2 regions of the Roseburia sp. AF42-8 genome follow, and region 2 is predicted to be linked to the other one. Evidence: riboswitches for the same ligand, from Rfam matches in the RefSeq annotation. Region 2 holds a riboswitch; the other holds the start of a gene.
What was found. A riboswitch is a leader RNA that binds a small molecule or an ion and turns the genes downstream of it on or off. The one in region 2 is predicted to bind ZMP and ZTP.
Positions count from the first base shown of each region.

Region 1: it holds a riboswitch for ZMP and ZTP, as region 2 does, so the genes downstream of both, pflB (formate C-acetyltransferase) here and DW059_RS10440 (IMP cyclohydrolase) in region 2, are expected to answer to the same signal.

Region 1 is NZ_QTVB01000007.1:16,632-22,248, forward strand. It holds gene DW059_RS04610 (transporter substrate-binding domain-containing protein) at 1-440, shown strand, start outside; gene DW059_RS04615 (amino acid ABC transporter permease) at 461-1,147, shown strand; gene DW059_RS04620 (amino acid ABC transporter ATP-binding protein) at 1,137-1,877, shown strand; ZMP/ZTP riboswitch at 1,961-2,040, shown strand; gene pflB (formate C-acetyltransferase) at 2,235-4,487, shown strand; gene pflA (pyruvate formate-lyase-activating protein) at 4,634-5,368, shown strand; gene DW059_RS04635 (MerR family transcriptional regulator) at 5,415-5,617, opposite strand, start outside.
Region 2 is NZ_QTVB01000024.1:24,825-30,441, reverse strand. It holds gene DW059_RS10445 (glycosyltransferase family protein) at 107-1,003, shown strand; ZMP/ZTP riboswitch at 1,080-1,160, shown strand; gene DW059_RS10440 (IMP cyclohydrolase) at 1,296-2,009, shown strand; gene DW059_RS10435 (phosphoribosylaminoimidazolecarboxamide formyltransferase) at 2,049-3,227, shown strand; gene DW059_RS10430 (nucleotidyltransferase) at 3,773-5,032, opposite strand; gene DW059_RS10425 (acetate kinase) at 5,259-5,617, shown strand, end outside.

The sequences.
Region 1 (5,617 bases), on a different contig from region 2:
CAAAAGATAACACAGATTTAACAGACAAATTCAACAAAGCAATCGAAGAGTTAAAAGCAGATGGAACAATCGATACTATCATCAGCAACTATATTGGTGATGAAACAGGAGAGCATCCATATGAGACTCCGGAGGGAACAGAATATCCAAATGGAAAACTTACCATGGCAACCAATGCACAGTTTGAGCCATACGAATATTATGATGGTGACAATGTAGTTGGTATCGATGCAGACATCGCAAAAGCAATCTGTGACAAGCTTGGCTATGATTTAGAGATTGAAGATATGGAATTTGATGCAATCATCGCAGCAGTATCTTCCGGTAAAGCAGATTTTGGTGCAGCAGGAATGACTGTAACAGAAGACCGTCTTAAGAACATTGACTTTACAGATACTTATGCAACAGCAAGCCAGGTTATTGTAGTAAGAAATAAATAATCGGTATAGGAGGAAAGACCTTGAGCGATTTTTTAAGCAGCTTTCAACAGGATTTTATAGAGAAAGACAGATATCTTTATCTGTTACGTGGCCTTGGCAATACACTGCTTATTGCAGTGCTTGCAGTACTTCTGGGTATTGTGGTTGGATTTTTAGTCGCAATTATCCGTTCCACCCATGATAAACATGGTGGATTAAATGTTTTGAATTTTATATGTAAAGTGTATCTTACCATATGGCGTGGAACCCCTACGATGGTACAGCTTTTGATTATGTACTATATTATTCTGGTTGCACTCGATAATAAGATTGCAGTGGCTGTAATCGCTTTTGGTTTGAATTCGGCTGCCTATGTGGCAGAGATTGTACGTTCCGGAATCATGTCTGTAGACGAAGGACAGTTTGAAGCTGGACGAAGCCTCGGACTGAATTATTCGCAGACCATGCGTCTGATTATTCTGCCACAGGCATTTAAGAATGTACTTCCGGCACTGGCAAATGAGTTTATTACCTTACTGAAAGAGACTTCCATCAGTGGATATATTGCAATCCCGGATCTGACCAAGGGTGGCGATATCATCCGTAGCCAGACCTATGACCCGTTCTTACCATTGTTCGGTGTTGCAATTATCTACCTGATAATCGTTATGATTTTAACGGCTGGTGTACATAAACTGGAAACGAGGTTGAGAACAAATGAGCGATAAGAAGGTATTGATTGAAGTAAAGGATTTGTGTAAATCCTTTGGAAATGTAAATGTATTAAATGGTATCTCCACAGAAATCGCCCAGGGAGAGGTAGTAGCCATCATCGGACCATCCGGTTGTGGTAAATCTACATTCTTACGTTCCTTAAATCTTTTAGAGGAGCCGACTTCCGGTGTGATTACTTTTGAAGGAACAGATATCACGGATAAATCCGTAGACATCAACAAGATGCGTCAGAAGATTGGAATGGTATTCCAGCAGTTCAATCTGTTTCCAAATTATACCGTAAAAGGAAATATCATGCTGGCACCGGTTCAGACCGGACTTATGAATAAGGAAGAGGCATCTAAGCGTGCGGACGAGCTTTTGATGAGAGTCGGACTGTCTGATAAAGCAGATACCTATCCGGCAATGCTTTCCGGTGGACAGAAACAGCGTATTGCAATTGCAAGAGCACTGGCAATGAATCCGGATGTCATGTTATTTGACGAGCCGACTTCCGCACTGGATCCGGAAATGGTAGGAGAAGTCTTAGAGATTATGAAAGAACTGGCACAGGATGGCATGACCATGGTAGTAGTAACACACGAGATGGGATTTGCAAGAGAAGTGGCAAGCCGTGTCATGTTTATCAATGAAGGACAGATTCAGGAAGAGAATACACCGGCAGAATTCTTCGCCAATCCACAGAATCCGCGTCTTTGCGACTTCCTTTCCAAAGTATTGTAGGGAAAGAACAGATAAAACGGAAAAAATAGTTGATAAAAAGTTTTCATAAGCTATTGCAATCAGAAAAGAAATAGTCTATGATAAAACCGTTATATGACTGACGGATAAGTGGAAAAACCACATGAAGTATAACGAAAACGAGCCGACCGTCTGGGCGATGAACCTGGAGGACCGGCTCGTTTTTTTTTGTATGTTATTTTGAACACCAAAAGATATTGACAAAAAAATAACAGTCAGTATATACTAACTACAGTTAAACAAGACTAATTCAAACCAATGAATAAAAAGTCTGTTGACAGTAAATTTAGTAACCATTCAGTGTTCATACTGAATACATTTTTTTAGGAGGATATCGCAATGATAGAAATGAAAGAGTGGGATGGATTCGAAGGACGTCTCTGGAAAGAAGAAATCAATGTTCGTCAGTTCATTCAGGACAACTACACTCCATATGATGGAGATGAGAGCTTTTTAGCTGAGCCGACAGATGCAACCAACAAGCTGTGGGATGCACTTCAGAAATTACAGAAAGAAGAGCGTGCCAAGGGTGGCGTTCTTGATATGGAGACAGAGGTTGTAACCGGAATTACAGCATATGGTCCGGGATATATCGATGAAAGCTTAAAAGATTTAGAGCAGGTAGTTGGTCTTCAGACTGACAAACCATTAAAGAGAGCATTCATGCCATATGGTGGAATCAAGATGGCTGTTCAGGCTTGTGAGACCTACGGCTATGAGGTAAATGATAAATTAAAAGAAATTTTCACCAAATATCATAAGACACACAATACAGCAGTATTTGACGCTTATACACCGGAAATGATGAAGGTCCGTCATGCTAAGATTTTAACAGGTCTTCCGGATACCTACGGTCGTGGACGTATTGTAGGTGATTACCGCCGTGTGGCATTATACGGACTGGATTACTTAATCGCTGAGAAGAAGAAAGACAAAGCAAACTGCGGATGCGGACAGATGACAGATGATGTCATCCGTTTAAGAGAAGAAATCGCAGAGCAGATTAAATGTCTGGAAGATATGAAGAAACTGGCTGAGATTTACGGATATGACATTTCAAGACCTGCAACCAATGCAAAAGAGGCTGTCCAGTGGTTATACTTCGGATACCTTGCAGCAATCAAGACACAGAACGGTGCAGCAATGTCAGTAGGACGTGTTTCTACTTTCCTTGATATTTATATTAAGAGAGATATGGATAAGGGAATCCTTACCGAGCAGCAGGCTCAGGAGCTGATTGACCATTTCACAATGAAACTTCGTATGGTAAAATTCGCACGTATTCCTTCTTACAACCAGTTATTCTCCGGTGACCCTGTATGGGCAACCCTTGATGTAGCAGGAACAGGTGTAGACGGACGTTCCATGGTAACCAGGACAGACTTCCGTTTCCTTCATACTTTAGAGAATATGGGACCGGCACCAGAACCAAACCTTACTGTATTCTATTCATCCAGACTGCCACAGACCTTCCGTGATTATGCAGCACGTATCTCGATTGAAACAAGCTCAATCCAGTATGAGAATGATGATGCAATGAAACCGGTATGGGGCGATGATTATGCAATCTGCTGCTGTGTATCTGCTACACAGACAGGTAAAGAGATGCAGTTCTTCGGCGCTCGTGCAAACCTTGCAAAATGTCTGCTTTACGCAATCAATGGTGGTGTTGATGAGAAATCAGGCGAGCAGGTAGGACCAAATTACGCACCAATTACAGCTGAATATCTTGACTATGATGAAGTAATGGCAAAATATGACAAGATGATGGACTGGTTAGTAGACATCTATGTAAATACACTGAACCTGATTCAGTATATGCATGATAAATATTACTATGAAGCAGCAGAGCTTTCTCTGATGGATACCGACTTAAAGAGAACCTTTGCAACCGGTATTGCAGGATTTTCACATGTTATCGATTCTCTTTCTGCAATCAAATATGCAAAAGTAAAAGTCGTACGTGATGAGAACGGACTTGCAAAAGACTTCGAAATCGAAGGAGACTTCCCGAAGTACGGAAATGATGATGACCGTGCAGATGAAATCGGAGTATGGCTGCTTAAGACTTTCATGGATAAATTAAAGAAACATCATACTTATCGTGATTCTGAGCCTACAACTTCTATCCTTACCATTACTTCTAACGTAGTATATGGTAAAGCAACCGGAGCTATGCCGGATGGACGTAAAGCCGGCGAACCACTTTCACCGGGAGCTAACCCATCTTACGGTGCAGAGCAGAACGGACTTTTAGCTTCCTTAAACTCTCTGACCAAGCTTCCATATGAGTGGGCATTAGATGGTATTTCCAATACACAGACCATCAATCCTGGCGCACTTGGAAACAACGAGCAGGAAAGAATCGATAACCTTGTAAATGTAATGGACGGATACTTTGATCAGGGTGCACATCATCTGAATGTTAATGTATTTGGCAAAGAAAAGCTTATTGATGCAATGGAGCATCCGGAGAAAGAAGAGTATGCAAACTTCACAATCCGTGTATCCGGCTATGCAGTTAAGTTCATCGACCTGACAAAAGAGCAGCAGCTTGATGTTATTGCCCGTACCTGTCATGAGCGTATGTAATTTAAGACAGTAACCGAACTGCGGGGAGCATATGATTTTTCCGCGATTCAGGTAAAGCAGAATGTGCAGGCTTAATGAAAAAAGCCTGCACATTTTTATCGTAGGTTGTTAAGCAGCCGTAAGTATTTTGGTGTATAGGAGGCAACATGAGTGAAATAAAAGGACGTATCCATTCCGTAGAGAGCTTTGGTTCAGCAGACGGGCCGGGCGTAAGATATATTGTATTTTTAAAAGGCTGTAACATGAGATGTCAGTACTGCCATAACCCGGATACCTGGGCAAAAGATGGCGGAGAGCTGATGACACCGGAAGAAGTGTTAAAAAAGGCGCTTCGCTATAAAACATATTGGAAAGAAAAGGGCGGAATCACCGTAAGTGGTGGAGAGGCTCTTTTACAGATAGATTTCGTAACAGAACTGTTCCGGCTGGCAAAAGAAAAAGGGGTAAATACCTGTCTCGATACCTCCGGCAATCCATTTTCCATGGAAGAACCGTTTAAAAGTAAATTTGATGAGCTGATGAAATATACAGACCTTTTTATGCTGGACATTAAGCATATGGATGATACAGCACACCGGAAACTCACCGGACAGACCAATCAGAATATTCTGGAAATGGCAGCTTATTTATCAGACCATGGCAAAGCAATGTGGATCCGCCATGTGCTGGTGCCGGGTATTACAACAGAAGAGGATGAGCTTCACCGCTTAAGAAGTTTTCTTGATACCCTTAAGACAGTAGAGCGGGTGGAAGTGCTGCCATATCATACCTTAGGCGTCTTTAAATGGAAGGAACTTGGAATTCCATATCAGTTAGAAGGCGTAGACCCGCCTACAAAGGAGCAGATAGACCGGGCAAAAGAGATTCTTGGGGCACTGTAAAATAGATAAGCAGCATTACAGGAAAATAAAAAAGTAATGCTGCTTTTTAGATTCTGACGATAATGCGGGTAAGGTATTCACTTCGTTTATCCGTCATGGTAGCGTTAATCAATTCTTCTTCATAGAATCTGCCATCGGATGAAGTAATCTGGTGCTGCTTCATGTAGCTGCGCAGCCTGTCATAAGCGAGTGAAATATCATCCCAGTCTCCCAGGTGATAGGCAGCGAGACATTTAGAAGCCGGAAGAA
Region 2 (5,617 bases):
TAACTTTATCGGATTAAGCGGAGAGGAGTTCCTGCTGGAGACAGAGTCTCAGTCTGTCTTTGCCAGCAGAAATATTCCGGTCTACTGTATTCTTGTGGACCATCCGTTGTATTATCATAAGCAGCTTGATGAGACAATTCCGAATCTGACTGTGTTCTGTATCGACCGTCAGCATATTTCTTATATGAAACGGTTTTATAAAGGGATTCCCTGTCATTTTTTACCATTGGCAGGGAATTTTCTGATGGATGGGGAAGAGCGAGTCCCAACAGATTTTATTCCATATGAGAACCGGGAATATGAAGTGGGTTTTATCGCAAACTATGTGCATCTTCCGGCAATTGAAGAGCATTTTACCAGCCAGACGAAGGAATATATTGATTTCTATCATGAGATATTAAATTATCTCCGCCTGCATCCGTCAGAGCCGTTAGATTCTGCCATGGAGCATTTTGTCCGCCGGGAGATTCCGGAAGTAACGGAGCGGGAGCTGATGGCATGCTTTGCAGGAATGCTTTTTTTGGATATGTATAACCGGACTTATTTCCGTGGAGAAACGGTGCGGACATTGGTAGACAATGGAGTACGGGTACATGTTTTTGGCAAAGGATGGGAGAATCTTAAGGTAAAGCATCCGGAGAATCTTATTTTAAACGGAAGACAGATTGATTCTGCCGAATGCGTAAAAATCATCCGGAATACAAAGCTTGCATTGAATACCATGCCGTGGTTTAAGGATGGAGCCCATGACAGAATTTTTACAGCCATGTTAAATAAAGCAGTATCCCTGACAGATGGCAGCATTTATTTAAAGGAGCGTTTCTGCGATGGAAAAGATCTGGCATTTTATGAGTTAGAGCATCTGGATACATTGCCGGAACAGGTATTATCCATGCTGGGACATCCGAAGAAAATGAAAGAAATCATAGAATATTCTTATGAACGGGCACTTAAGGAAGATACCTGGGCGAACCGTGCAGAACGTCTGAGAGAGTTCTTATAGAAATAGAAAATCTTATGAAGGGGAGTCCTTAGAGGAAGAATTCCTTGACAAGTGTTTTGGAATATGTTTTACTAAATTCAGGTCATATGACTGACGGAACCGTGGGAATAACCACATGAAGTATGACCTGAGGAAGCCGACCGTCTGGGCAGTTAAGCTCGGGATACGTGTCGGTATTTTTTATGCATGCAAACAGGAAAAGTCACAGGAAAAATTCGAAAGGGAAAGAGACTTTGACGGAAAGCTGCAGCAACTTTAAAAATTACATGGAGCGTAAGAAGGAGGAACAAAAATGAAGATGACTTCATTAGCAGAAGAACTTGGAAGCACTACTTATCCGGGAAGAGGAATTGTAATTGGAAAGTCGAAGAATGGAAAGTATGCGGTAACTGCTTATTTTATCATGGGAAGAAGCGAGAACAGCCGTAACCGTGTATTTGTTGAGGATGGAGAAGGAATCCGTACCCAGGCATTTGACCCTGCAAAATTAAGTGACCCAAGTCTTATTATTTATGCACCGGTTCGTGTACTGGGCAATAAGACCATTGTAACCAATGGAGACCAGACAGATACCATTTATGAACTGATGGATAAACAGCAGACCTTCGAACAGGCATTAAGAACCAGAGAATTTGAGCCGGACGCACCTAACTATACACCGCGTATTTCCGGAATCATGCATGTGGAAGATGGAAAATACAATTATGCAATGTCTATTTTAAAGAGCAACAATGGTAATCCGGATGCCTGCAACCGTTATACATTTGCTTATGAGAATCCGGTAGCAGGAGAAGGACATTTCATTCATACTTATATGAATGATGGCAATCCATTACCAAGCTTTGAAGGCGAGCCGGTACTGGTTGATATCGGAGATGACATTGATGCATTTACCGAGCTGGTATGGAATAACCTGAATGCAGACAATAAGGTATCCTTATTTGTAAGATATATTGATATTGAAACCGGAAAATATGAAAGCCGCATTGTAAACAAGAACAAATAGGATTTTGTGAATAAGATTCGTGCGAGAGAGGAAAATAAAATGAAAGAATTAGAATTAAAATATGGTTGTAACCCAAATCAGAAACCATCCAGAATTTACATGGAAAATGGCAAATTGCCAATCAAAGTATTAAATGGTAAACCAGGTTATATTAACTTCTTAGACGCATTCAATGGCTGGCAGTTAGTAAAAGAATTAAAGAAAGCAACCGGACTTCCGGCAGCCACTTCTTTTAAACATGTTTCTCCGGCAGGTGCAGCAGTGGGACTTCCACTTTCTGAAGTAGAGCGTAAGATTTACTGGGTAGATGACATGGATGTAGAATTTACACCGATTGCCAATGCATATGCAAGAGCAAGAGGCGCTGACCGTATGTCCTCTTTCGGAGATTTCATTTCTCTTTCTGATGTCTGTGATAAAGCAACCGCACTTTTAATTAAAAGAGAAGTATCTGATGGAGTCATTGCACCGGGCTATGATGATGACGCATTAGAAATTTTAAAAGCAAAGAAAAATGGCAATTACAATGTCATTGAAATTGATCCTGACTATATTCCAGACCCAATCGAGCGGAAACAGGTATTTGGCGTTACCTTTGAGCAGGGAAGAAATGAGTTAAATATTGACGAGCATTTCTTTGACAATATTGTAACCGAAAACAAAGAGCTGCCGGAATCAGCAAAGAGAGATCTGGCAATTTCCATGATTACTTTAAAATATACACAGTCTAACTCCGTATGTTATGTAAAAGACGGACAGGCAATCGGTATTGGTGCCGGACAGCAGTCCCGTATCCACTGTACCAGATTAGCAGGCTCCAAAGCAGATAACTGGTGGTTACGCCAGTCTCCACAGGTACTGAATCTGCCATTTTTAGATAAAATCCGCAGAGCTGACCGTGATAATGCAATCGACCTTTACATTGGCGAGGATTATATGGACGTACTTGCAGATGGCGAATGGGAGAAGATATTTAAGACCAGACCTGCTGTATTTACGGCAGAAGAAAAACGTGCATGGTTAGATAAGAATACCGGAGTATCTCTTGGCTCTGATGCGTTCTTCCCATTTGGAGATAACATCGAGCGCGCCCACAGAAGTGGCGTGCAGTATGTAGCACAGCCGGGCGGATCTATCCGTGATGACCATGTAATCGAAACCTGTAACAAATATGGTATGGTGATGAGCTTTACCGGAATCCGTCTGTTCCACCACTAAGAGCTGGAAAATCAGATAGGATTTGAAAGATAAGATTTTGTTTTGTGAAAGGACATTTAGTTCCTGCTATAAAATTCCGCAGTTACTAAGCAGTTTGTTTTTCTTTTTGAGATAAAAACAGTCTTTCCAATGTTTGACAAGATGTCTGTACGGTTCGTCGAAGTACGGATGCATAATAAAGGCTGTTAGGGGCACTTGGAATTTCGTCTGGCAACAGGCAACGCTGGCACAGGGATGTGCCAGCGAGGCGCATTTGAACATGGATGTGAATTTGCGCCGGTTGCCAGATAATGTGATGTATTATCCGAAATTCCCAGTGCCCCTTGCAGGCTTTATAGAGCATCCGTACCCGACGGACAGTGCAGACATCCAGTCAAAGCAACGGAAAGACAGTTTACATTCAAGAAAAACAAACTGCTAAGAACTGCTGAAATTTTACTGCAAAAGAACTAAGATGTCCTTTTACAATCAAAATCTTAGTTCTTATCAAACGCTCTTTTGATTTTTCCACCAACCAAATGGTGGAATCAGACGGCACGGCAAATTCACACCCTTACAATATTGCGTACAAATTCGCTTCTGGCATCCTGCCCGGTTTTCCCGGACAAGATGTTTTCATATAATTCTCCGGCAAAGACATCCAGATCAAAAAGGCGTGCAGCATCAGAAGATAGCATAGAGGCTGCGTTGGCACTCTTAGAAATCATCGGAACATCCGCATAATTGCTTAAAATCGTGAGGAGCCGGGAGGCGTCTTTGCGGAATCCTAAGATACGAAGATAAGGAATGTAATCTAAGGATTTTCCCAAACGATAATCTTCAGATGTAATCTGAAGCAGAAGGTGCGTGAAAATCCGGCTGATTCTGGTATAAGTCATATCCTTTGTTTTCAGTAACTGGCAGAACTGCTCAAAGGAATGAAACTGTTTTTGCAAATTTTTTATCCGGTGGGCAATTGCTTCATTGGAATCACCACAGAAAGCCAGTTGTGCTTCACTCTGCTGTAACAGAAGGTAAGAGAGCGGAGCAGAAAAATCATTGGCAGAAACCGGCAGATAAAGATTAAGATATTCTTTTAAAATAGAATAAGCAGCTTCCGGCAGATATGGATTTAATGTAGTGATGTCATTCCAGCCGTTTGAAAGAAGTTCTTTTCTTATGGCAGTGGCAGAGGAAAGACTGCTGTTAAGTGCCGCTTCGTGATAGCCGTCTCCGGTCCGCTGAATCAGATAAGGGGTGATGGCGGCGTTCTGAGCCTGAATCGCTTTTAAATATTCAATAGCAAGAATATTATTTGGCTCATTTAAAAGGCAGGCAAGTTCATCGGCCGGGATTTGCTGGTTGGCTTCTTTTAAATAGCTGCATACCGCCTGACTTCTTGCGGCAGGATAGGACATTCCTTTTTTGAGACAGGAAGAGAGAAATTCTTTGTAGTCCTCTGGTTCGGATACGAGCAGGGAAGCAACTTCTTTTAATAAAGAAAGGTTGTCTGTTTCTGCACCAAAGCAGAGGGTGTCTACGCAGCCACATTTACGCATAAGTGCAACACCTGCAGAAGCAAAAAGTTCGGCAGAAGCAGTTGCCCAGAGGGCTGGCAGCTCAATTACCAGGTCAGCACCGCAGCTTAAAGCCATTTCTGTTCGTGCATATTTGTCAATAAGAGCCGGTTCTCCCCGCTGGACGAAATTTCCACTCATGGCTGCGATAACGAAGTCAGCCTGGGTCAGGGAACGGATTTTTTCTATTTGGTAAGCATGACCGTTATGAAACGGATTGTATTCTGCAATGATTCCTATGATGTGCATAAGTCCTCCAAAGTTACAAATAATATAGTTCTATCATAGCATTATTCCCATATTTTTGGCAAATTACTTATGGAAAGTATTCATAAGAAGAATTTCGAAAAAATATTTTTCTTTGCATTTTTTCAGACACTGTACTTGAACACCATTTAAAATAGGCGTATACTAAACATACATATGCGGATTTGTAACAATGAACCGTAAAAAAATAGCAGTGAGGAGAAAACAGATGAACGTATTAGTTATTAACTGTGGAAGTTCTTCTTTGAAGTATCAGCTTATTAATTCAGATACAGAAGCTGTACTGGCTAAAGGACTTTGTGAAAGAATCGGAATTGATGGAAGATTAGTATACCAGCTTGCTGGTCATGATAAAGAGATAACAGAAGCACCAATGCCGACCCATAAAGAAGGTATCCAGATGGTATTGGATGCACTGGTAAACCCAAAGACAGGTGCGGTAAAGAGTCTTTCTGAAATTGATGCAGTAGGACATCGTGTCGTACATGGTGGTGAGAAATTTGCCCAGTCTGTTGTATTAAATGAAGAAGTATTGGCAAAAGTGGAAGAGTGTAATGAGCTTGCACC